Regions from separate parts of the Vibrio mytili genome, predicted to be linked through region 1. Evidence: predicted binding sites of a transcription regulator. Region 1 holds the regulator's gene; each other region holds the start of a gene.
What was found. Region 1 encodes PurR, which represses purine synthesis genes. Its sites were predicted from a motif close to TNANGNAAACGTTTNCNTNA; they were not measured.
Positions count from the first base shown of each region.

Region 2: folD (bifunctional methylenetetrahydrofolate dehydrogenase/methenyltetrahydrofolate cyclohydrolase FolD) is a predicted target of PurR. The motif match lies at 2,701-2,720, and genes of this name have one in related genera.
Region 3: metK (methionine adenosyltransferase) is a predicted target of PurR. The motif match lies at 1,750-1,769, and genes of this name have one in related genera.
Region 4: purE (5-(carboxyamino)imidazole ribonucleotide mutase) is a predicted target of PurR. The motif match lies at 1,498-1,517, and genes of this name have one in related genera.

Region 1 is NZ_CP110481.1:1,883,501-1,888,557, reverse strand. Features, by position in the region: gene ONE56_RS08670 (putative signal transducing protein) at 1-273, opposite strand, end outside; gene ONE56_RS08665 (TVP38/TMEM64 family protein) at 273-965, opposite strand; gene ONE56_RS08660 (TfoX/Sxy family DNA transformation protein) at 1,076-1,666, opposite strand; cyclic di-GMP riboswitch class I at 1,783-1,872, opposite strand; gene purR (HTH-type transcriptional repressor PurR) at 2,151-3,155, opposite strand; gene torD (molecular chaperone TorD) at 3,531-4,178, opposite strand; gene torR (two-component system response regulator TorR) at 4,443-5,057, shown strand, end outside.
Region 2 is NZ_CP110481.1:860,330-865,386, reverse strand. Features, by position in the region: gene ONE56_RS04075 (PTS sugar transporter subunit IIC) at 1-78, shown strand, start outside; gene ONE56_RS04070 (class II fructose-bisphosphate aldolase) at 65-907, shown strand; gene ONE56_RS04065 (hypothetical protein) at 967-1,260, shown strand; gene ONE56_RS04060 (PTS sugar transporter subunit IIA) at 1,268-1,705, shown strand; gene ONE56_RS04055 (AAA family ATPase) at 1,702-2,277, shown strand; tRNA gene ONE56_RS04050 (tRNA-Arg) at 2,510-2,586, opposite strand; gene folD (bifunctional methylenetetrahydrofolate dehydrogenase/methenyltetrahydrofolate cyclohydrolase FolD) at 2,790-3,650, shown strand; gene ONE56_RS04040 (lytic murein transglycosylase) at 3,759-4,727, opposite strand; gene ONE56_RS04035 (YcgL domain-containing protein) at 4,769-5,053, opposite strand.
Region 3 is NZ_CP110481.1:2,425,740-2,430,796, reverse strand. Features, by position in the region: gene metK (methionine adenosyltransferase) at 336-1,490, opposite strand; gene tkt (transketolase) at 1,835-3,829, shown strand; gene epd (erythrose-4-phosphate dehydrogenase) at 3,982-5,022, shown strand.
Region 4 is NZ_CP110481.1:2,904,103-2,909,159, forward strand. Features, by position in the region: gene hemF (oxygen-dependent coproporphyrinogen oxidase) at 1-780, opposite strand, end outside; gene ONE56_RS13435 (L-threonylcarbamoyladenylate synthase) at 828-1,385, opposite strand; gene purE (5-(carboxyamino)imidazole ribonucleotide mutase) at 1,587-2,072, shown strand; gene ONE56_RS13445 (5-(carboxyamino)imidazole ribonucleotide synthase) at 2,077-3,210, shown strand; gene ONE56_RS13450 (topoisomerase DNA-binding C4 zinc finger domain-containing protein) at 3,276-3,845, opposite strand; gene ONE56_RS13455 (DUF494 family protein) at 3,930-4,409, opposite strand; gene dprA (DNA-processing protein DprA) at 4,412-5,057, opposite strand, start outside.

The DNA.
Region 1 (5,057 bases):
CCCTTCATTGTTCTCTAAGCAATGAGGGCATTGCCAATCCGGAAATACGTTTGGTTGCGTTTGCTTTTCATAGCCTTCAATAATTATCGCTGCCTGGCGGTGTTGCTCTGGATTCAACAACCAAACATAAGGATCCGTGTCTTCCCCAAAGGGCAATTCACCCTTTAACCCAAAGATCCCCTCTCCACGTACCTCACAACATACCTGCTCTGCTTTTAGCAACTCGCAGACAATATGGGCTTCAGCTGGATTCTTAGCGATAAATATCTTCATTAAGTATTATTTCTCTTGCTTTGAATGTTGGGCATGAACCTCATCATTACCCACTTAATGATGATAGGAAACAACCCAAGTAAAGCCAAAGAGGCTAATATGGAGGGCGACGCGGCATCGGAGAGGCTTTCAATGCGAGCTAATTGGGTACCTGCATTTAGGTATACGGCGGTTCCAGGTAGCATACCTATTTGGCTTATCAGGTAGAATCGGCCGACTGACATCGGCGTTAGCCCCATTAAAAGGTTGATTAAGAAAAAAGGAAATACCGGAATCAAACGCAGCGACAACAGATAGAACGAACCGTCTTTTTTGACACCATTGTTAATGGCCTCGAGTTTTTTGCCGAATTTATTTTGTACCCACTCTTGCAGCAAATAGCGGCTACTCAGAAACGCCACTGTCGCTCCAATCGTACTGGCAAAAGAGACTAGCAACAAACTTGACCAAAAACCAAAAAGTGCTGCACCGAGTAAGGTGACCACCGCGGCGCCAGGAATCGATAAAGCAGTAACGACAATATAGGTGAAGAAGTACACCGCCGCTGCCAAGATGAAGTTTTTATCAATATAAGCGTTTAAATCGGCTTGCTGGGCTTTGGCATTTTCTAAGGTCAAATAGGGGCTAAAGTATGTCGCTAAGATTACGATGACAGTAACAAGGATTAACCCGACGATCTTTTTTTTATCCATTATGCAGTTCCACTTAGATATCACAAAATCTATAGACAGGTTAAGAGAGGAAAAAATTTCAAAAAAAACCGCAGATAAAACTGCGGTTTGATGATACTTGAAAACGGACGTTACTGAAGTTGGCTTTTTAGTTCATCCCGACGAGTTTGCGGAACCACGCTCCAGTGAGTACCATTAATCGCGCCTTCTAAAGCCCAGAGTAGTTCGATACTTACAGAGGTGCTGTGCGTATCTTGGATTGCTTTATATGCGTTTAATGCGCCTTCTTCTTCGAGCTGTTCTACGGATTTAATTCCGGCTTTTTTCAACATTCGCTCTGTTGCTAACCGAAGGTTAGGTAAGTCTTTTAACCGCGTTGGTTTGGTATTGGCTTGCTCGACTTTTTCCAACTTTGCGCATTTAAGAGATTGTTGCGCAACGTCCAATAAACGTTCACGAGATTCCCATAAATCATTAGAAATAGCATAGTATTTAGTAACAACGGGAAAGCCACGCTTTTTATATACGTACGGTTTTAGTCCTTGTTTCTCGAACTGAGAACAGGACTGCTGGTCTGCTCGTATATGAAGCTGATTGTTCACTACTAGAGCAAACATAGTCTCATCTGCGAACAGCCCGAAGCCGCCAAACATTGAGCGCGATTTGATCGTGCCAAGTGCCTCAAACAGCTTCATTGAGTCTTTGAGTATTGGTTTATCCATGATGTCTTATCTCGGTGTAATTCATATTACGCCACCAAAAATCAGGTCCGAGAGATTAGCAAATGCATGTAGTAACAATGTCATTAAAGGGTAAACTCATTATATGCATATTTGCCATCGGCAACCCCGCTACCTTCCACTAAAAAATAGGGTTCAGGCCGGAAGCTTTGCGTCCCATTCTTTCAAATGGTTTGCCCTGTGCGTGACATTTTCAGAATACTGTGGATATTGAATCAATATCACATTTCAGCTCATAAAGTGTGATGTTCGTTCAGTAAATAATGCGTAATTATGCATTATGATTCTTATTATCTGATGTGGTCAATTAACACAACAAGAGAACGCTTTTATTGCATTAAGTGACAATAAAACAAAGAGTTATTTTGTGAGGTTTTGTGAAAAGTTAGATGGGGGTTTAATAAATGTTATTTTTAAGAAAAAAATAAGCACCTTGCGCAGGTGCTTATTTGTTAGACTATTTTACTCAGTTGAGTTTTTTAACCGTATTGCGGATGACCAGCTCAGGCTGCATTTCAAAAATTCGCTTCTCATGCTCTTTATCTTTAATTCGCTCAAGCAGAATTTCGAACGCATTTTTACCAACACGGCGCTTAGGCTGGTGAATGGTTGTAAGTGGTGGTGAGAAATACTCTGCCAGCTCAATATTGTCATAGCCCACAACAGAAATATCATCTGGCACTGAAATGCCATTTTGTTGTAATCGGCTCATTAAACCAAGTGCCATTGTATCGTTGAAGCAAAAGACCGCTGTTGGACGCTTTTTCATAGCGGTGATCTGATCGGCAACCAATACGGCAGTGTCACATTCAAAGTTACCTTCTAGAATCCAATCCTCGTTTACAGGGAGATCAGCTTCAGCCATAGCACGACGGAAACCTAGAATACGTTCCTTACAAGCCAGTTTTTCAAAGTGACCACTTAAACACGCAATATCAGTATGACCATTATCGATTAGGTACTTAGTTGCTATGTAACCACCTTCCTCTGAGTTATCCATGATTTTATCTGCTTGAGAGCTCTCTGGCCCCCAATCCATGACCACCTTTGGAATATCAGCATGACGGTCAAGCATCTCTTTTAGCTCTTCGGTTAAATCGGAGCACATAACCAAGATGCCATCAACACGCTTTTCTGCCAACATACGAATATAGTCACGTTGTTTTTCGTATATGCCACCTGTGTTACATAAAATCAGAGTATAACCTTGTCGGTAACAGTAACTCTCAACACCATCAATGACTTCAGAGAAGAATAAGTTGGTTGACTGAGTCACCAACATACCGATGGTTCTGGTTGAATTACATTTTAAGCTACGAGCTACCGCACTAGGGGCATAATTTAACTCATCAACCGCTTTCATGACTTTTTCTTGAGTTGCTTCTGCAACAAAGCGCGTTTTATTGATAACGTGCGAAACTGTAGTGGTTGAAACGCCGGCTAAGCGAGCGACGTCTTTTATAGTGGCCATAAATAGTGTCCTGTATCGAGCTACTATGATTATACCTTAGTGGAGAAAACCGGCTGCGCGAAAGTGCTTGCATTCACTTTATTGCATGTAATAAATACGCACCACGAGCGAGTAGATCGCGTTGATTATTGGTTATTCTATTATTGGTAAAGGCTTTTAGTAGCGGAGTTCAATGATCCTTGTCTGTTTTCATTTACGGAAAGTCATTGAACCAAAAAACACAAAAACCGCTGAAATGAGCGGTTTGCATGTAAATAATATATGTAATCGTTTGCGCTCACATTTTATCCCGATGTCACCAGTCAGGCAATGCTTTAGACAACAGTTTAGTGTATTTGAAGTCACAATTTTGCAGAGAACAACGATTAGCTATAATTATTCTCCAATCAGATAACCACTGTCCAGTTTACAAAATGCAATGAGCAACTGAGTCACACTGGAATAAAAGCCGAACTCATCAAGCTGGTAGCACTTTTTACCGAATTGGGGTAGCCATGTCATCAACTGGTTTTGAATAAAGTCATTTTGTTTTAGGAAAGCTTCTTCCATGTGCTTTTCTTGTTCAAACTCGTTGGAACGAATGATCATGTTGCCTAAAAAGTCGAGCTCTACGGCCAAGTGATCTGCGGGTTCATTTAAGCTAGCATCCACCTGTACGCCAAATTCTGCCATTAATCTTTCCATCTCTTCTGCTGGTTTATCATTAAGTAATCCAGAGCTACCGATGTACATAGAAGCGTAGGGAAGTGCACCGTGCTTGTGTGTTTTCAAAAACAGCTCACAGAAATCTGCGGCTAGCTCCAACTGAGCATCGTGACGCACTTGCAACCGATTCAGAGCATCAGTCAATGTATCGACTGCGGGCTTCAGGGCTGGGTTCTCGCCCAAACCAGATAGAAAGCCTCTTATCTCCACGCTGTGATACGCCTCTAGTTCTTTCTCTGTCAACTCTTTGGCAAACAGACTGGAAAACCACCAGTAAATTTCAGCGCGTTTTTCGTTGAAAGCCTTAAGTTCTTGCATGATTTGGCTCCTGCTAATGCACTCTCTTGAGCATCATAAATTCGTTTGAGGTTATGGGTATAAGTGTAATCAATTAAAATGAATAGCAGTAACTATGTTTGTGACGATTTATGCTGAAATATATGCAGTTGTTAATAGGTGTTCGTTAGATTGTTTTGAATCAAGAAAAACGTTAAATCTTGCTTTTTTGGCGAACAATGACTAGAAATGTTAATGATTATGAATAGAATACGATCCGGTAAATCACAACAGAAAGTGGTGTAAATGAGCTATCACGTATTAGTCGTAGAAGATGATGTCGTAACCCGCAGTAAACTAGTGGGTTACTTTCAACATGAAGGCTACACCGTCAGCGAAGCAGAGAGTGGCGCACAAATGCGTGAAGTGCTTCAATCAAATGATGGTGTCGATCTTATTATGTTGGATATCAACTTACCGGGAGAAGATGGATTAATGTTGACCCGGGAGTTACGCAGTCAATCAGATATTGGCATTATATTAGTAACAGGACGCACGGATAGCATAGATAAAATCGTTGGCCTAGAAATGGGGGCTGACGATTACGTAACAAAGCCTTTTGAATTAAGAGAGTTATTAGTTCGAGTCAAAAACCTGCTGTGGCGGATTTCAACGGCTCGACAAGGATCGAACAAGACGGCAAACGCGAAAGACGAACAGCATATCGTTCGTTTTGGGGAGTGGACGTTTGATATTCAGCGTCGAGCTTTAAGTCGCAATGATGAGCCCGTTAAACTGACCAAAGCCGAGTATGAGTTGTTGGTAGCGTTGTCTTCTTACCCAAATCAGGTGTTGAGTCGAGAGCGTATATTAAACATGATCAGCCATCGTGTTGATGCGCCAAACGACCGCACCATTGAT
Region 2 (5,057 bases), 1.0 Mb from region 1:
ATCGCTATTACTTATTTTGTTCACCGCAGTATCGACTCTGAAACCAAACAAAAGGAATTAACCAATGAAACTGTATAACTTTACTGAATTACGAGCTATCGCGAAGGAAAGAGGCTTCCAGGCGATTGGTTCATTTAACCTCCACTGTTTGGAAATGCTGCCAGCCTTTTTCAAAGCGGCTCAGGAGACTCAGTCTCCATTAATGATTCAGATCTCAACAGGGACAGCGCAATTCTTAGGTCACGAGTTGATAGTGGATTCCATCAAATCCCTGTCCCGAACCCTAGAGGTGCCCGCTTGTTTGCACTTAGATCATTGCTCAAACATTGACGATATCAAATTGGCTATCGACACCGGTTTCAGCTCCGTCATGTATGACGGCTCGCACTTGCCGTTGGAAGAAAACATCGCCAATACGAAAGAGGTCATTGCATACGCTCACCCTCGTAACGTGACGGTTGAAGGGGAATTAGGTGCGATTGGTGGCAGTGAAGACGGAAAAGCGGTTGCGGAAAGTGATATTGCCTTTACCACGCCAGAAGAAGTTCAAGCGTTTGTTGACGGTACCGGTGTGGATATGTTGGCGATCTCTATTGGGACGGTGCATGGCTCTTACACAGCAAAAACCAACATTCAGCATGAACTACTCAGAAAAATTACTAGCCTGACAAAAACGCCTTTGGTGTTACATGGCGGTACGGGTGTGAGTGATGAAGACATGCGATTGGTGGTTGCCAGTGGTATTGAGAAAGTTAACGTCGGTACAGAAATGAATGTGCAGTGGGTTGGTAATGTTCAGAAAACCTGTGCGGAAGGCAAAGTGGATGACAGCGTACGTAAGTTCTTAATTCCAGCTAACAATGCGGTGCAGGAAGTATTGAAACAGAAAATTCAACTTTTTCAATAAAACACCCTTCTATATAGGTATGACTGCTGGGTTGTCCGGCAGTCAATAAAGGAGCTCTTATGTTGAAAGCGATCCAATCTTTGTTTCAATCTAAACCTCGTCCATCCCCTGCGGCAACAAAGTCGAACGTTCAGAGCGATACCGTCAGTGCTCAGGAGATAGAGGAAAGTATCCTTAAGTTGGAAACGGCATTACATCAAGATGAATCGAACTTTGATACACAAAAGAAACTGATGGTTGAGTACAACAAAGCACTCAAAATTTTCGCCAAAACCCAAGGATACCAACATAAAGTCGATGAATTGTTTATAAAAATCGACGAGCTTAGAAACACAACCAGAAAAAATTTTTAGGCGAGATATGAATATAAAAGAATTATTGATTGAATCGGAAGCCATCCAGATAGGTGTCGATGAACCCAATTGGGAAAAGGTCATCCAGCTGGCTGCTAAGCCGCTGATAAAAAATGGTTATTTGACCGAATCATATGCGGACTCTGTCATTGATAGCACTCGCGACAATGGCGCTTATTATGTCTTTGATGAAGGGATTGCTATCCCCCACGCTCGCCCTGAATGTGGGGTGTTAAAAAACTGCTTTAGTTTAGTATTGCTTGATAAGCCTATTTCATTTAACGGCAGCGTCCCAGCCGATATTATCATTATGTTTGGTGCCACTGACAGCAATGGTCATATAGAGCAAGGCATAGGTTCCATCGTTTCAATGCTGGATGACGATGACAAAATACAGTCCATTCGTCAGGTTCGCTCACAGGAACAGTTACTGGAGTTGATATGAGTAAAAATATCGCCTCAACTGGAAAGACCGTGATTTTGGTGAATGGTGTACCAGCGTCTGGAAAAAGCTCTGTTGCGTACAATATCGCCCGTTATTTTAATATCACGTATCTTTCCATCGATACGATCAAAGAGCCTTTCATGGCAACGGTTGAAAACTACAATCGTACGATTAACCGTGAACTTGGCAAAGCAGCGTATCAAGTGATTTGGGATATCATTAAACAAGCTCCCCAAAACCATATCTTTGTCGTGGATGCGTGGTTTGGATTTCAGCCAAAAGAAAGCCTGATTCACTACCTCTATGAAGCTCAAGTCGATACAGTTATCGAAGTTTGGAACCAGATTTCTGGGACGACCGTAGCCAAAAGATATGAAGAACGGATCCCGCATCGCTCCGATAAACATCCAAAACACGAATACCTGCCAGAGCTAGCCGCGCTTGCGGATAGAGCCGAACCAATGAGTATTGGCTCAGTGATTCGTCTTGAACAGGATAAGTGTTTAGATATGGAGTGGTTGTACTCTCGGATTTCAGAACTTCTCAGCACCCCCGAGAAAAAAACGGCATAACAATGGTGTTTTTTTCTAATGCTCGAATTTGAAGTGCTCCCCTGATAATCGGTACTTGTAACCCTCCCTGTTTTAGTGGCAGTCTAAATTGGAGTTGTTCCTACTTTTATGCCTTGCTAAATACTCCCAAGGAGTCAGATCATCGAGTGGGTCATTAAAAGGCTTCCAACGATGTCGCTAAAACGCAAAAGCCCCGACAACTCATTGAGTTATCGGGGCTTTCTAGAATAAATGGCACGCCCTGTAGGATTCGAACCTACGACCACATCCTTAGAAGGGACGTGCTCTATCCAGCTGAGCTAAGGGCGCGCTACAGGAAAAGGATTATACGAGTTCAAATGGGTAAATCAACGGCTTTTCGTAACATTATGTTCTGAGTGCCTAAAAAAAGGACACCAAGCAAGATTATGTTTAAAATCACCACAAAGCAAACGTTTGCGTATGGATGTTAATTTGAATTTCTGCGACAATGCGCGGCAAATAATTTGCCTTCTTAATATATAAGGAAAGTCATGACTGCTCAAAATATAGACGGAACTCTCATTTCCCAAACTGTTCGCTCCGAAGTTGCTGCACGTGTAAAAGCGCGTGTTGAGGCGGGCTTACGTGCTCCTGGTCTTGCAGTAGTTTTAGTTGGTGAAGATCCAGCTTCTCAAGTTTATGTTGGCAGTAAACGCCGAGCATGTGAAGAAGTTGGCTTCATTTCTAAGTCTTTTGACCTTCCTGCTACCACGACAGAAAAAGAGTTACTTGCTCTCATCGATGAGCTGAATAACGATAACCAAATCGATGGTATTTTAGTTCAATTACCACTGCCAGCGGGCATTGATAGTACGCATGTTCTAGAACGTATTCACCCTGAGAAAGACGTCGATGGTTTCCATCCGTACAACGTGGGTCGCCTTGCTCAGCGCATCCCTAAACTGCGCTCATGCACGCCGAAAGGCATTATTACCCTACTCGACCGATACAATATCAATTTACGTGGTAAACACGCTGTGGTTGTAGGTGCATCCAACATTGTTGGTCGCCCAATGACGCTAGAGCTGTTGCTTGCAGGTTGTACCACCACAACGTGTCACCGCTTTACCAAAGATTTAGAACACCATGTTCGTCAAGCTGATGTGGTTGTGGTTGCGGTAGGCAAACCGAACTTCATCCCTGGTGACTGGATTAAGAAAGGTGCTGTGATTGTGGATGTCGGCATTAACCGTTTAGACTCAGGTAAATTGGTTGGCGATGTGGAGTACGATAAAGCGCGTGAGCACGCAAGCTTTATTACGCCCGTTCCAGGTGGTGTTGGCCCGATGACGGTCGCTAGCCTGATTGAGAATACCATGCTGGCGTGTGAGCAGTTCCATACCGACAAGTAATACCCTGTCTTATGTCTTAAATAAGTCATGAAACAAGACATTGAAATAGAAAAGGCTCCTCGCGGAGCCTTTTTAGTAAACGTCTTGTAAATATAGCACTCGAGTTATTTATCGAATTGTGTCCGCTAAGTGACTTACCGCCAATGCAAAGTAATAAGAACGATTCCACTTCATTAGCACGTTGTAGTTGTTGTACACCAAGTAAGTACGGCCATTTTCGTCATCTGGCATGATTAGCCATGCTTTGATGTCTTCATCGAGTGTTGGCAATGGACTACCGTCGTACTTAGTGATACCCAGTTTGCTCCACTCTTGCAGGTACTTACCTTTTTCTTCCGTGCGGCCTTCTAATTCACGATCAATGCCATGTGGCACTTTCACCTGACGTCCCCACGTGTAGCTGTCATCCCAACCGGATTTACTCAAGTAGTTGGCTGTCGAAGCAAACACGTCAGCTTCGGTTTTCCAAATGTCCTTCTTACCGTCACCGTTGCCATCCGCGGCAAAGCGAAGGAAAGAGCTTGGCATGAACTGACACTGTCCCATCGCCCCCGCCCATGAACCTTTGAAGTTGTCTAGATCGATGTGGCCTTGGTCAAGAATTTGCAATGCAGCCATGGCTTCGCTGCGGAAGAACTCTTCACGGCGACCTTCAAATGCCATCGTCGACAGTGCATCAATGATGCGATAATTACCCGTGAATTTACCGAAGTTACTTTCTACGCCCCATAGAGCGACAATAAAACGCGGCTGCACGCCATAAGTATCGCCAATGCGCTTTAACTCTGCGTAATGCTCTTTATACAGGCTACGAGCTTGTTTCACCTTCCAATCTGGTACAGCACGAGGAATATATTCATCTAGCGTTAGCTTCTTCTCTGGCTGATTACGATCCGCTTTGACCGCTCGAGGTTTGTACTCAACATTCGCGAACGCAGCACTGATCACTTGTTCAGAGATGCCTTTTTCACGCGCTTCTGTACGTAGTTTCTGTAAATATTCTTCAAAACCCTCACTACTTGCGTAAGCCGAGGTACACACACCAACACTGAGCAACGTTGCCAGTAACTTTTTCATATTGACTCCTTGAGCAAATCAGAAGCTCTTCGCAAGCCAGCTTACTGTTCGCCTTTTTGCTGAGCTTTTTGTTCTTTGTATTGTTCTAATAAGTTTTCCGGCGGAGGCGGAAGTTGTAGAAAAAAGCCTTCGCTTTGTAATGACGTTTTGACTTTCTCTATGTCAACTTGTGCCAATGTACGGCCATCAAGTTTAATCGTCATGACAGCGATAGGCTTACCGAACATCTGCATCAAGGTGTCAGGAACCTGTGAAAAATCATCCTTTTTAGGGATATAGAGGTAAGCACCTTCTTTTTTTGCGCTTTTATAAATAGAACAAAGCATGACA
Region 3 (5,057 bases), 540 kb from region 1:
CTCCTCCTTGGTTTATTCCTACGTATTTCGTAAACATCGACTAACCCAGATGGGTTTAATCTCATTAAAGATGGATGTCTGACTAACGTTTTCCCCACAATATTGTTATCGTCGCTTTTACACTTGATCGTCGCGACACTAGCTCGCATCCAGTTTGTTTGGTTAATATTGTTTTAACACTATTTTAACTATTGGCTGAGTTGAGGCAATTTACAACTATTTGTTGGAAATTTGTTCGTTTGAGTTTGAAATGATAAAGAGATAGGAAGATGGAGAGTGACAAAAGAAAAGCCCTCGCATTAGGCGAGGGCTTGGAGCGTTATCAACGAGCTTGATTACTTGATGCCAGCGAAATCGCGAAGAAGTGCTGCTTTATCAGTCGCTTCCCATGGGAACTCTTCGCGCCCGAAGTGACCATATGCTGCTGTCTTTTTGTAGATAGGTTGAAGAAGGTTCAACATTTCTTGCAAGCCGTATGGACGTAGATCGAAGAACTGGCGTACGGCCTCGATGATGATGTCGTGAGATACTTTCTCTGTACCGAACGTTTCCACCATGATTGATGTTGGATCAGCAACACCGATCGCGTAAGAAAGTTGGATTTCACAACGATCAGCAAGACCTGCTGCAACGATGTTTTTCGCTACGTAACGTGCTGCGTATGCCGCAGAGCGGTCTACTTTTGATGGATCTTTACCAGAGAACGCACCACCACCGTGACGAGCTGCGCCGCCGTAGGTGTCAACGATGATCTTACGACCAGTTAGACCACAGTCACCCATTGGACCACCGATTACGAAACGGCCTGTTGGGTTGATGAAGAAGTTAGTCTCTTTGTTGATCCACTCTGAAGGCAGTACTGGCTTGATGATCTCTTCCATTACCGCTTCACGCAGGTCTGAAGTCGAGATTGAATCACAGTGTTGAGTTGAGAGAACAACCGCATCAATACCAACGATGTTACCTTGGTCGTATTGGAATGTGACCTGAGATTTTGCATCAGGACGTAACCAAGGTAGGGTGCCGTTTTTACGAACTTCCGCTTGTTTTTGCACAAGGCGATGAGAGTAAGTAATTGGCGCTGGCATTAGGACTTCAGTTTCGTTACAAGCGTAACCAAACATGATGCCTTGGTCGCCTGCACCTTGTTCTTTAGGGTCAGCTTTATCAACACCTTGGTTGATATCTGGCGACTGTTTACCGATTGTGTTTAGTACCGCACAAGAGTCTGCATCAAACCCCATATCTGAATGTACGTAGCCGATTTCACGAACGGTTTCACGAGTTAACTCTTCGATGTCTACCCATGCTGAAGTCGTGATTTCACCACCTACCATAACCATACCGGTTTTAACGTAAGTCTCACATGCAACACGAGCCTTTGGATCTTGCTCTAGAATCGCGTCAAGAACCGCATCAGAAATCTGGTCTGCAATTTTATCTGGATGACCTTCTGATACTGACTCAGAAGTAAACAGGTGCTTAGCCATGTTAGCTCCACTCTATCTGGTTTAAAGCTGAAACATCATCAATGCTTCAACGAAAATAATACTTATAAGCCCAAACTTCATGAGAATGACTGGGCATATGCAGGTGTATCTACATCTAGACGGCTATTCTAAATTTGATTGGTCTAATTACAAGCTCTTTTTTGATTTTTGTTATAACCAAACGTTTGCTGCCATTCTTATTAAATTAAGCAACTTCCGTTAATTTGGTGCTCAAGCGACGATATTTGTGAAGTTTCTGCGAGGAAAACGTTTGCAGAGCCTACTGTGCTTTGAGAGAATTATGTTCTATTTTATCGTTTCGCTTAATGTACTCAGGAGCAGACATGTCGTCTCGTAAACATCTCGCCAATGCAATCCGTGCTCTAAGCATGGATGGTGTTCAACAAGCTAACTCAGGCCATCCAGGCGCACCAATGGGTATGGCTGATATCGCTGAAGTTCTTTGGCGTTCTCACCTAAACCATAATCCCGCTAATCCAGAATGGGCGGATCGCGACCGTTTTGTATTATCTAACGGTCATGGTTCAATGCTGATTTACTCTTTGCTTCACCTTTCTGGTTATGAGCTGTCTATCGACGATCTGAAAAGCTTCCGTCAACTGCACTCAAAAACGCCAGGCCACCCAGAATATGGCTATGCGCCAGGTATTGAAACCACTACAGGTCCATTAGGTCAGGGCATCACAAACGCGGTTGGTATGGCATTAGCTGAAAAAGCGCTTGCCGCTCAGTTTAACAAAGAAGACCACGACATCGTTGATCACTTTACTTATGTGTTCCTCGGTGACGGCTGTTTGATGGAAGGCATTTCGCATGAAGCATGTTCTCTGGCGGGTACTTTAGGTCTAGGTAAACTGATCGCATTCTGGGACGATAATGGCATCTCTATCGATGGTCATGTTGATGGTTGGTTCTCTGATGATACACCTAAGCGTTTTGAAGCGTATGGCTGGCATGTTATCCCTGCAGTAGACGGTCACGACTCTGATGCGATTAACTCTGCAATTGAAGCCGCAAAAGCAGACCCACGTCCAACGCTGATCTGTACTAAAACCATTATCGGTTTTGGTTCTCCTAACAAGTCTGGTTCACACGATTGTCATGGTGCGCCACTTGGCCACGATGAAATCAAAGAAGCACGTGAGTACCTTGGTTGGGATTACGCGCCGTTTGAAGTTCCTTCTGACGTATATGCGCAGTGGGATGCAAAAGAAGCAGGCGCAGCGAAAGAAGCCGCGTGGAACGAGAAATTTGACGCTTACGCTGCGGCTTATCCTGCGGAAGCTGCTGAACTTAAGCGTCGTTTAAATGGTGAGCTACCTGCACAGTGGGAAGAAAAAGCAAGCCAAATCATTGCTGACCTTCAAGCAAACCCTGCGAATATTGCCTCACGTAAAGCGTCTCAAAATGCACTAGAAGCATTTGGCGCCATCATGCCTGAGTTCATGGGCGGCTCTGCTGACTTAGCGCCTTCTAACCTCACTATGTGGTCTGGCTCGAAATCGTTAGAAGCCGGAGATTTTTCTGGTAACTACATCCACTACGGTGTACGTGAATTCGGTATGACTGCGATCATGAACGGTATCGCATTGCACGGTGGTTTTGTTCCTTACGGCGCAACATTCCTAATGTTCATGGAGTACGCACGTAACGCAATGCGTATGGCGGCTCTGATGAAAATTCAGAACATCCAAGTCTACACGCACGACTCTATCGGCCTTGGCGAAGATGGTCCAACTCACCAACCGGTTGAGCAAATGGCTTCTCTACGTCTTACGCCAAATATGAGCACTTGGCGTCCATGTGACCAGGTTGAGTCTGCAGTGGCTTGGAAACTGGCTATCGAACGTAAAGATGCGCCAACCGCGCTTATCTTCTCTCGTCAGAACCTAGCACAACAAGAGCGTACCGCTGAGCAAGTTGCTGATATCGCAAAAGGGGCTTACATCCTGAAAGATTGCGAAGGCAAACCAGAGCTTATCCTGATTGCAACAGGCTCTGAAGTTGAACTTGCAGTAGAAGCGGCTGCGCAGCTATCGGCAGAAGGTAAGAAAGTACGTGTTGTATCAATGCCATCAACCGATGCGTTCGATAAGCAAGACGCCGCTTACCGTGAAGCAGTACTTCCGTCAGACGTTACAGCACGCATCGCTATCGAAGCAGGTATTGCAGACTTCTGGTACAAGTATGTTGGCTTTGACGGCCGTATCATCGGTATGACAACCTTCGGTGAATCTGCTCCAGCAGGCGAACTATTCAAGATGTTTGGTTTCACGACTGACAATGTTGTAAACACAGCCAAAGAACTTCTGGCATAATTTTTAGCGTGATAAAAACGCAATGAAAAAACCGAGCACATGTGCTCGGTTTTTTGTGTTTGAAGAGAAGGTAAACGTCACTTACTTAATGCGTTTTCGTTTCTCATCGGGTACTATTTGTGACACGAAATTTCTGCTAGAGCGAAGGATAAATGCTAAAGGTTGCGATCAATGGATTTGGACGTATAGGTCGTAATGTTCTGCGAGCTGTATATGAGAGCGGGAAGCATCAGCAAATAAAGGTTGTCGCGGTAAACGAGTTGGCTCAGCCCGAGGCCATGGTCCATTTACTTCAATACGACACCAGTCATGGTCGTTTTGGCAAGAAAGTCACCCATGACCAAGAGCATTTACATATTCACCATGGCTGCTCAAAGCAGAACTCGGGTGAATATGATTCTATTCGAATTCTTCATCTCGCTGAAATTGAACTACTTCCATGGCGAGATCTTGACGTAGACATTGTATTGGATTGTACCGGCGTCTACGGTTCAAAATCTGACGGGCTTGCTCACATAGCTGCAGGTGCTAAAAAAGTACTATTTTCTCACCCAGCTTCTGCCGATATCGATAACACCATTATCTATGGTGTGAACCACGATACACTCAAAGCTGAACACAAAGTGGTTTCAAATGGTTCTTGTACGACCAACTGCATTGTTCCTATTATTAAGGTTTTGGATGAAGCTTTCGGGATTGAATCTGGCACGATAACAACCATTCACTCTTCCATGAATGATCAACAAGTCATTGATGCTTACCACAGTGATCTGCGGCGAACTCGGGCCGCAAGCCAGTCAATTATTCCAGTTGACACCAAGTTGCATAAAGGAATTGAAAGAATCTTCCCGAAATTTTCCAACAAATTTGAAGCGATTTCTGTCCGAGTACCGACAGTTAACGTGACTGCAATGGATTTAAGCGTCACAATAAGTACAAATGTGAAAGTTAATGACGTAAATCAAACCATTGTTAAGGCATCTCAGTGTACATTACGTGACATTGTTGACTATACTGAATCGCCACTCGTTTCCATAGACTTCAACCACGATCCTCATAGTGCGATTGTTGATGGAACCCAAACCAGAGTGAGTAACGGGCAATTGGTAAAAATGCTTGTTTGGTGTGATAACGAATGGGGCTTTGCTAACCGGATGCTGGATACCGCATTAGCAATGGACGCTTTTTCATAAGCTTTGCGTCATGATGAAAAAGTGATGGAGAATTT
Region 4 (5,057 bases), 1.0 Mb from region 1:
GCCAAATAAAGTGCCTCGGTCATACACCAAGTTAAACTCAACATAACGACCACGACGATACAACTGGAAATCACGCTCACGCTCACCATATTCAATATTTCTGCGGCGAGCAACTATGGGTAAATAGGCCTGACAAAAACCATTACCCACGGCTTTGATATAGTCAAAACACTGCTCAAACTCCCAGTGATTCAAATCATCGAAGAACAAACCACCAACACCACGGGTTTCGTTTCTATGTGGCAGGTAGAAGTATTTATCACACCACGCTTTGTGCTCAGCATACACATCATCACCAAATGGCGCACAGATTGCCTTCGCTGTATCGTGCCAAGACTGGCAATCTTCTTCGAAAGGATAGAATGGCGTTAGATCGAATCCACCACCAAACCACCAAATCGGTTCTTCGCCCTCTTTTTCAGCGATAAAGAAACGAACATTGGCATGAGAAGTTGGTACATAAGGGTTTTTAGGGTGAATCACCAAAGAGACCCCCATAGCCTCAAAACGACGGCCTGCTAATTCAGGACGATGAGCTGTCGCTGACGCTGGCATCTCTTTACCTTCGACATGAGAAAAGTTCACCCCTCCCTGCTCGAAGACGTCGCCATCTCGAAGCACCCTTGAGCGACCACCGCCACCAAGACGCTCTCCCGGCTCACGATGCCATGCATCTTCGACAAAGACGGCCTTTCCATCTTCTTGTTCTAACTGCTGACAAATGGAATCCTGAAGTGACATCAGGAATAGCTTTACGGCATGTTTATCGATTGCTGACATACATTTAATACCTATTACTTAGTGCATATAAATCGCTGACTGCAGGGTTAGCCCTGTCTTAATATTTGCGAGGTTTTAGCGTCACGAATCTCACTTGGCTTATCACGACCACTGGTTTCACCACGAAGAATGGCCACCAGCTTATCACCCAACTGCTGCTCCACTTCTACTGTAGTCATGCACGGTGGCAATCCAGAAAGATTCGCGCTGGTGGAGGTTAGCGGCTTTCCAAACGCATTACACATCTTTTGCACTAAAGGATGATCCGTCACACGAACGGCAATCGAATCAAACTGTCCAGAGACCCAATGAGACACTTTATCGCTGGCCGGCATGATCCACGTGTATGGCCCTGGCCAAGTCGCATGGACGTTTGCTAGCTGCTCTTGAGTCAACTGAGATTCATCAATATAAGGTAACAACTGCTCGTAATTCGCAGCGATTAGGATAAGGCCTTTTTCCACTGGTCGCTGCTTAAGATCCAGTAGTTTCTGAATTGCATCAGGATTGTCTGGATCGCACCCAACGCCAAACACACCTTCTGTTGGATAAGCAATTACTTCACCTTGCTGTAGCGCGTTGAGCACCTGTTCAAAGTTATCCACTGATTACTTCCTAATTGTCTAACTATTATATTGTGGCGTTAAGTGTACAAAGATTCATTCTCAGAGACTAAAGCTATTTACTTATAAAATGTATCCATCGCTTTTAAGCACAAGGCGCAAACGTTTGCTTGAGATAAAAATCCCCGTATAATGCCCACAAATTTATGGCTCACCTAATTTTGTAGCTTGAAGGAGTTTGAGATGAAAGTCGGTATCATCATGGGTTCTAAATCCGATTGGCCAACCATGAAATTGGCAGCAGACATGCTGGATCAATTTGGCGTATCTTACGAAACAAAAGTTGTATCAGCTCACCGCACTCCTCAACTATTGGCTGACTATGCAAGCAGCGCAAAAGAACGTGGTATCAAAGTGATTATTGCCGGCGCTGGCGGTGCAGCTCACCTGCCAGGCATGGCTGCTGCATTTACTAGTGTTCCAGTACTTGGCGTACCAGTTCAGTCTCGCGCTCTGAAGGGCATGGATTCTTTATTGTCTATCGTGCAAATGCCAAAAGGTATCGCGGTAGGAACGCTAGCCATTGGCGAAGCAGGTGCGGCCAATGCAGGAATCCTAGCAGCGCAAATTCTCGGAACCCATGATGAAAGTATTATGGAGAAAGTAGAAGCATTCCGTAAAGAACAAACGGAAACTGTACTGGCCAACCCAAACCCGGCAGAGGATTAATCGGATGCATGTACTGGTTCTCGGAGCAGGTCAGCTGGCTCGTATGATGTCTCTGGCTGGTGCACCATTGAATATCCAAATTTCCGCCTATGATGTAGGGAGCGCGAACATCGTTCACCCCCTCACTCAACACGTGCTTGGACATGGCCTAGAAAATGCGATTGAACAAGTGGATGTCATTACAGCCGAGTTCGAGCATATTCCTCATGATGTCCTTGATATCTGTGCTGCAAGCGGGAAGTTTCTGCCAAGTACAGAAGCCATCAAAGCTGGCGGCGACCGCCGTCTTGAAAAAACACTGTTAGATAACGCAAATGTACGCAACGCGAAATACTATGTCATCGAAACTCGCGATGATTTTGACCGTGCGATTGAACACGTTGGCATGCCAATGGTGCTGAAAAGTGCGCTAGGTGGTTACGATGGTAAAGGCCAATGGCGCTTGAAAGAAGCATCTCAAGTGGAGTCTATCTGGACCGAAATGGCAGAATGTATTGCAGCAACGCCGGCTCAAGCGATAGTCGCTGAGGAGTTTGTACCATTTAACCGTGAAGTATCGCTAGTCGGCGCTCGCGGCAAAGATGGCAGCGTTGAGGTTTACCCACTGGCAGAAAACGTGCATACCAATGGTGTGTTGAGTCTTTCTACCGCTATTGATGCGCCAGAATTACAAGCACAAGCCAAGCAGATGTTTACCGCGGTCGCTGAAAGCCTCAATTACGTTGGCGTATTGGCATTAGAGTTCTTTGATGTCAACGGCAACTTACTGGTAAATGAGATAGCCCCTCGCGTGCACAATTCGGGTCACTGGACACAGCAAGGCGCAGAAACCTGCCAGTTCGAAAACCATCTGCGTGCAGTGTGTGGTTTGCCTCTTGGCAGTACCAAACTGGTTCGAGAAACCTCTATGGTGAATATTCTAGGGGAAGATACCTTACCAGAATCACTACTAGCAATGGATGGCTGCCATATCCATTGGTACGGAAAAGAGAAACGTGCTGGGCGCAAGATGGGCCACATTAATATTTGTGGAGATTACCCTGGTGAACTACATCGCAGACTCTGCTCATTAGCCGATGTACTGGATCAAACCGCTTTTCCTGCCGTACATGACTTCGCCAAACAATCGCAGGCGTAATATTCTGCGCTATTGATTAAAATGGGTCGCACAAAGCGACCCATTTTTCTATCTAAGCTAAGCCATTACTCTGGCTGAGTGTGCTGACACTTTCGGTTAGCACATTGCGACTTCACACCACTGGCCAGTTTTTTCTCAACCAGTAACGTAAAACCACACGCCTCGCACACCCCTTTTATCGGCGGCAAGTTCACGGCAAATTTGCATTTAGGGTAGTTGTCACAGGCATAAAATGTCTTACCGAAACGCGTCTTGCGTTCAACTAAGTGGCCCTTCCCACATTCAGGGCAAACATATTGCTCCTGGGATAGCGTCTCCGGCTCAGGCTGATTGATTGATTCAATATGGTGACAGGCCGGATAATTGCTGCACCCAACAAACATGCCATAACGTCCCTGACGCAGTACGAGCTCATTGCCACATTCGGGACAAGGCACACCAAGCTCTTTGACTATGTGACCATCGTTACTGTGCAGTGCTTTAATGTAATCACAACTTGGGTATTGGCTGCAGCCCAGAAACGGACCGTGTTTACCGTGTTTGAGAATCAGTTCACCACCACACTTAGGACAGGGGGCATGTTCCAACGCATGTTCATGGGCGGAGAAAAGGTTGTTGTCGATTTTACTACTCATACTGACCGCTTTCTTGAAAGATCTACCACTCTTATTGACAAGCTCGTGGTCCTAATCAAACAGACCTCGAACTTGCCAAGAGATTTAGTGAAGAATGCCTTGTTCCTTGGTATACAACAGCTCTTCCATCAGCGTATAAGCGTTTTCATTACCAGGTACGTTAAACAGTACCATGAGAATAATCCATTTGAGGTCTTCAAGCTCAAACTCGTTGGTTTCCAAGCCCATCACTCGATCAATCACCATTTCACGAGTTTCTGTCGTTAAGACATTAATTTGCTCAAGGAATAACAAAAAGCCTCGGCACTCTAAATCTAAACGTTGCATCTCTCGCGAGGTATAAATACGAGTCGAAGACGATGCAATACAAGACGCGATCGCAGAAGAGGTATCGCTTTGCTGCAGCGCGGCAAGCTCTTCTAACCAGACAAGGGCTTTGTAGATATCTTTTTGCTGAAAGCCTGCACGAAGCAGTTCTTCTTCCAGCTCGTCTTGCTCGACTTGTAACTCTGCATCGCTATGGATGTAGGTTTCGAATAGATACATCAATATATCCATCATCATAGCTAGCCCCTCCCCTTTCGAATATAGCCACCTGAAACTGCAACAACATGCCCTGAGAGTTCAAGCTCTAAGAGCTGCATCATGACTTCCTGCACAGGTATATTGGTCCTGTTTGCAAGAATATCAACTGGTGTAGCTTCATTTCCTACGTTAGCTAACAGCTGAGGAAATGGCAATTCTTCTTCATCAATTAACTCAGAAAATAAATCGTTGCTCTGATTAACAGACCAATCGAGCAACGATTGTATTTCATCCAGCACATCTTTAGTCTTTTCTACGAGGCAAGCGCCCTGACGAATCAACTGGTTTCCACCGCTGGCATTCGGGGCGTGAATTGATGATGGTAAGGCAAACACTTCTCTCCCTTGTTCAAGGGCGTAGCGCGCGGTAATCAAGGAGCCACTTTTCTCTGCAGCTTCCACCACCAATACACCTAACGATAACCCGCTGATGATTCGATTGCGGCGTGGGAAGTTTTCCGCCCGCGGTTTTGCATCTGGCCGAAACTCAGAGACTAAAGCCCCACTCTCCACAACACGTTGCGCCAGCCCACGGTGACGAGCCGGATATATATGCTGCAAACCAGCACCAAGAACTGCGATCGTCTTTCCGCTCGCTTGTAGCGCACCATCATGTGCATGCCCATCA